2 regions of the Paenibacillus amylolyticus genome follow, and region 1 is predicted to be linked to the other one. Evidence: predicted binding sites of a transcription regulator. Region 1 holds the regulator's gene; the other holds the start of a gene.
The links. The regulator LexA, encoded in region 1, represses DNA repair genes until DNA is damaged. The targets are predictions, from matches to a motif close to CGAACATATGTTCG.
Positions count from the first base shown of each region.

Region 2: V6668_RS31250 (DNA polymerase IV) is a predicted target of LexA. The motif match lies at 1,808-1,821, and genes of this name have one in related genera.

Region 1 is NZ_CP145892.1:4,017,834-4,021,029, reverse strand. Features, by position in the region: gene V6668_RS17850 (aldehyde dehydrogenase) at 316-1,617, shown strand; gene lexA (transcriptional repressor LexA) at 1,723-2,349, opposite strand; gene V6668_RS17840 (LysM peptidoglycan-binding domain-containing protein) at 2,646-3,023, shown strand; gene V6668_RS17835 (DUF896 domain-containing protein) at 3,119-3,196, shown strand, end outside.
Region 2 is NZ_CP145893.1:241,342-244,537, forward strand. Features, by position in the region: partial or broken gene V6668_RS31240 (hypothetical protein) at 382-610, opposite strand; partial or broken gene polYB (DNA polymerase IV) at 731-886, opposite strand; gene V6668_RS31250 (DNA polymerase IV) at 843-1,754, opposite strand; gene V6668_RS31255 (hypothetical protein) at 2,841-3,155, opposite strand.

The DNA.
Region 1 (3,196 bases):
TTTTTGTGTTTATCTGTGACCAAGGCTTACCTTTATAACAAACATATTCGTTCGTCGATTTAGATAATCGCAAAACTCACTTTTCATTAATATTAAACTGTCTGAAGCAAAAGATTTAAATCAAACTTCCTTAGAAATTCTGATAGCCATGAAATAGAAAGGAATACTAGCATTCACTCATTTAAAATTCCAACCATCGTTCAAATACATACAAATGGATGTTTCATTTGTATGTTGAAAGTTTCATATAGAAGAGGTATACTTTAATTAAATTTTAAACAATTTAATTTTAAATAATTAATTGGAGATGTTAATATGGATCAGGCAAAACAACTGGTGACAGATCAACGTACATTTTTTTATACAGGACAAACTAAAAATATTGAGTATCGGATTAATTCACTTCAACAGCTTAGAAAAGGAATTGAAAAGTATCAGCAACGGATTCAAGATGCACTTCGGGCAGATTTGAACAAATCAGAGGCGGAAGCTTACGGTTCCGAGATTCGCATTGTTCTGGGTGAACTGGATTTTGCATTAGAACACCTGCAGGAATGGGCTGTACCAAAACAAGTCCCAACCAATTCGGCTATGCCGGATGGGGTGAGCACCATTTACCCTGAACCATACGGAGTGGCTCTTATTATTGCACCTTGGAACTATCCTTTCCAACTGGCCTTTGGTCCACTGATTGGAGCAATTGCAGCCGGTAACTGTGCAGTTATCAAGCCTTCTGAATTAACACCAGCGGTATCTCGTCTGACATATGATCTGATTCAGGAGATCTTCCCTCAGGAGTATATCGCCGTTATGGAAGGGGAAGTTGAAGCCAGTACAGCATTGTTGAAAGAGAAGTTTGATTATATTTTCTTCACAGGAAGCACAGGTGTTGGTCGCATTGTTATGAAGGCAGCTGCGGAGCATTTGACTCCTGTAACCCTGGAGCTAGGGGGCAAGAGTCCTGCTATTGTCCATAACGATGCAGAACTGAAGCTGGTGGCCCAGCGTATTGTTCGTGGTAAGTTCCTGAATGCAGGCCAAACTTGCGTTGCTCCGGATTATTTGCTTGTACATGAACAAGTTCATGACGAATTGATCAATCTGATTGGCGCAGAGATCAAAGATAAATTTGGGGACGATGTGTTACAGAACGCTGATTTCCCGCATATTGTTAACTCGCGTAACTTTGATCGGTTGTCGAAATTCCTAACAGATGGCAAAACGCTGATTGGTGGACGTTCTGTACGAGAGCAGTTGCTCATTGAGCCGACTGTACTTGGAGATGTGAACTGGGAATCAGCTGTCATGCAAGAAGAGATCTTTGGTCCGATTCTTCCTGTATTTACGTACAGTGACCTGAATCCTATGCTAGATGAGATTGTTCGCCGGCCAAAACCATTGGCGCTATATCTCTTCACACAGGATGAGCAGCTGCAGGATCAGGTTCTGAATCAAGTATCCTTCGGTGGGGGATGTATTAATGACACACTTTCTCATATGACTTCACACTACCTCCCGTTTGGTGGTGTAGGAGAGAGCGGTATGGGCTCATATCACGGACAACAGAGCTTTGATGTGTTCTCGCATCACAAGAGTGTTCTGAAACGCAGTGAATAATTAGCCGCTAAAATAACATAAACATGAAAAAAAGAGGTTGTCCTGTTGATCAGGATAACCTCTTTCGTATTTCATTACATCTAGTTTTGTTACTCAAGTTAAATATTAATGAATATCTCGGAAAAGGCCAATGACTTTACCCAGAATACTAACATGTTTCAAACGTAAAGGTTCGAAGGTCGCATTCTCCGGTTGAAGGCGAATATGATCTTTCTCTTTATAGAACGTTTTCACTGTAGCTTCATCGTCTTCAGTCATTGCAACGACGATATCACCGTTATCAGCAGTTTGCTGTTGACGGACAATAACGTAATCTCCGTTAACGATTCCAGCTTCCACCATGCTATCTCCGACTACCGAAAGCATAAACACTTTCTGTTCGCCTACATAATGTGTAGGAAGAGGGAAGTAGTCTTCAATGTTCTCGGTTGCAGTGATTGGAACCCCGGCTGTAACCTTACCAACAACAGGAATACGTGCAACGCTATGAGCAAATTGATGAGAATGCTCAGATTCTTCTTGGCTCAAAAGCTCAATGGCTCTTGGCTTGGTAGGGTCGCGTCGGATCAAACCTTTTTTCTCCAAACGATCCAAATGTCCATGTACTGTTGAGCTGGAAGCCAGTCCAACCGCTTCACCAATTTCCCGTACGGAAGGAGGATACCCCTTCAACCGGACTTCATTTCGTATAAACTCCAGAATAGCCTGCTGCCTGCTGGATATCTTCGACATACCGTATCAACCCCATTTTAGTAACGTTTGGGAAAATTATAACATAGAACCTCCGTTCGTACAAACATAAGTTCTAAATAAAATAGCATTAAATCAGTGTTTTTTAGCTTATAGAACAGAAATTGTCCAAAAGTCAGAGCATAATACTGCAAATGTTTTGTAAAAGGACTTGAAATAAGATATTTCTCCTTCAAAAAAGAAGCGAACAATTGTTCTAAAAATCTATTGAACAAAACAAGTGTTCGTGTTATATTGATTCCAACAGATAGGAACAAACGTTTGGAGGCGGGTATTTAATGAGATATTCTACTTATCAAAGCATTTATGAACCAATGAATTCGGAACTGGTGAAGTCTAACATAGGGAACTACAAGAAGGTTTTAGCGCGTTTCAAGATTTCTTCATGGATGTTAAAGGTAGTCATTACCTCTATGATTATATTTATTGGATGCAGCACCGTTTTAACTGTATTTGCCGGCAATGAGAATGCTGTTCTGCCTGGAGGAAAGATAGCTGTTTCACAAGGGGAAACATTATGGAGTATTTCTTTGGAACATAAACCGACGAATATGGATACACGTATATATATAGAAGCAATTAAGAAAGTGAATCAACTTCATACAACTTCCATCCAAGTGGGACAAGTACTAGCTCTACCGCAATTTGCAGAATAAAATGCACATCAATGAGTGTTAGCGCGTGTCAGCTTGACAAGCAGCCTTTATAATGGCAAAGTTAATATGACTTTGTATTTTTGGAGGGGACAAGCTTGGATATAGATAGTCTGGTAGCACGCATTAACGAATTGGCTCGTAAGCAAAAGTCCACTGGATTGTCGGAGGAAGAG
Region 2 (3,196 bases), on a different replicon from region 1:
AAAAGTACTATGAAAAACAAGGTGATATAGGGACTCTAGAACAGTCCAGAAGCGAAGTTAGTAATACAATTAAGAAGTTGGATTTGCCTCCTCAAGAATATCAATCTATTTATGATGAAACTTTTGATTTGTATAACAACTATGAAAAATATATTGATTTGGCTATACAACCATCAGGTAGTTTAAGCAGTTATAGTAACAACGCACAGTCTTTAGTTACTGATATTATCTCGGGTACAAAGTCAGTAGATGCCAAACTTCCACAATAAAGCTATAAACCCACTCTATATATAGAAACAGAGTGGGTTTTTATTTTTATTATTGAATGGTGCATAAATTTTAATTTTGTCCCGGACTACACTTTTTGCGGCGTGATGACATTTAGCGCAACTCATCCTCCAAAGGCACAATGATTTCATCCAGCGTATTCTTCCATTGACGTTTCATCTCTGGTGCGTATTTCAATGGCTTGGCATCCGGATGTATGGCTTTGTACTTATCAAACTGCTTGCTATTAATAATACCTCAGATATTTAGTTACATATTGAACCGCAGATAAATAAAGTTCATTCTCCTCCACAAACCAAATTTGTGCAAATTCATGAATCGCCAGGTGGTTACTAGCGATCACCTGATCAATGGCCTGTTTCTGCTCCTGATCATCAAAAAAAGATAGTTGATATGTATCCGCGTTGGATAATTGAGAAAGGGATACGCCTACACGGCGCACAGGTTGCCCATCCCAGTGTTGATGGAATATGCGTTTGGCTATCTTGCATACATCAACGGTTATGTTTGTAGGATCAGACAGTTTAACCTGCCTGTGAAAACCAGTGGGGTGGTCAAAATCCGCTCCAGATACACTTACGGATACTACACTGCTCATCAGTCACTTTTTGCGGGCTCTTCTGCATACTTCTGTGCAGATTATCGAGAATAACCACTTCGATCTCCCAAGCCTCTGTGAAATCTCTAGGTAGGGTCATTCCGTTTCCAATATCTTTTTGTGTACTGTGCGTGTTGACGGTTACCGGCGAATTGTCGAGTCCATTTGCGACTCGCCAAATGACTTCTCCATTAACACCCCACTTACTTCTTAACTTGGAAAGAGGCGTATTCGCCAGGTCTCTAATGGTTCGGATGCCCATCTTCCACAGATGTTTTTCCATTCTTGAGCCGATCCCCCACATATCGCGGATGGGCTTATCTCCAATGTGGAGGTGTAATTCCTCTTTCTTTAAGTGGAAAATACCCCCCTCTGCTTTTTTAGCGATCATATCACAGCACAATTTACTGATGATTTTGTTTTCACCAATGCCAGCTCTTGCGTAAACGCCTGTTTCATTATAGATTTTGTCTTGAATTTGCTTGGCCAAATCGATTGGATCATTACCGAATAGATGCATAGACCCTGTAAAATCAGCGAATAATTCGTCTATACTGTACGGTTCGACCAGATCGGTGAACTCTTCAATAATGGACATGATTTGAGTGGATACTTCGATATATTCTTGCATGTGTGGTCTCACAATGATCAGTTCAGGGCACTTCTGAAGAGACTGCCAAAGTGGTTCCGCGGTAGACACACCCTTCGCTTTGGCTAGTGGACAAGCGGCAAGGATAATTCCAGAGCGTCTTGCGGGGTCTCCTGCGACGGCGAGTGGTCTATTTTTGTATTGAGGCATTTTTGCCTTTTCGACTGAAGCATAAAACGACTGCATGTCGATGAGCATAATGGTTCGCTGCTTAGCCAACACTGAAATCACTCCTGTACATTTAAGAACGTATGTTTGTATATATTATAAACCGAACATACGTTCTTTATGCAAGAGGTAAATATTTATATTCTTTCGAGATAAGGTCATAGGGAGAAAACTGGCCTCTAGTTGCGTTTAGTTGTGGATTGCTCATGTTTTGGTATGAGCACTAGCAGGATAGATCAGATAAACAATGGATTTCCATCTCAAACTGGTAACAAATCACCATGCTAATTAGGCAACGCTATCTTGGCTTGTTCATCAAGAACTTCATCTTTCGTTGACCATTAGAATAGATTAAATCAATATCCTCTTTTGGTTTCTATCTTTTAAAGATGCCGCATAATGGAATTTAAATTCTAGTAAACCACCCCTGTATTCATTCTTGCTCAAGTTGATTGATCTCCTCATGCTTGCACTTAAAGTTTGCTTTCCTGCTGATTGATGAGCTGAGAAGAGACTTTCAAGCGACCCCCATATTATCTCAAGTGGCGAAAGAGAAAATGATCTATTGTTCATTGGATTAATGCGTATATCCTTCCCATTCCTTATAAAAATCTAGGGAAAACGTATCAACAGGACATTCTGAATGGTCTGCGAGGATCTACAACTCAAAGAACTTCCGAAGAACCAGCACTGTGTAAAAGCATGTCCTCGACAAGCTACTCAATCCATGATTGGACTTCAAGAGAGAGTGTTCAATACGACATCTTTCAGATTCATTCTCATCGACAGCTGTTACCGACCAGATCAGTTTGGTTGTCCCATTCTTGATGACGTTATTGCCCTTATCGGTATAGGTGACTCAGACAGCTTCCTCAAGTTTGCTGTAGTGAGTTTAGGTGCTGGCTGGTTATTACCCTTACGCATCCTTACTCCGTACGGAAAAGGATAACTCTCTGTCATTCGGTCGGTTTCGTTTTTCACTCTGCCAGTTGATTAATCATGATCTTACCCTCAATCGGTTACCAGCTTTCTGACAAAACAAAAAGAAGGTAGGAAATCTTTCCTTACCTTCTCTCTTTGGTCATACTTCTATGGAATTATAATATCATCGGATTTGTGCGCTAAATACTACGGATTTCACTTATTTAATTTATTTTTAACATAGATTACTCCAGCCGCTTGCTTCATTTCGGACCACAACTTAAATTTAGTATTAGCTGCTACATAATCATCTAACTCACGTTCATTAATATTTTCAAGATCCAGCTGACTTTTCATTTCAAAAGGACTATTCTCGAAAAAATCGTTAATATTACCAAAATCAGTGTTCTCATTCATGAACGTTGTGTTAAACATCTCATCAAATCTAACAGGGCCTTCAACCTGCTTCTTAACGTTCTCACTAATTTTTTTGAGCTGTTTTTCAATATTATTAAGTCCAGTGATTTTCATTATTATCAACCTCCTAGTTAATAAATAAAAAAATCTATTGA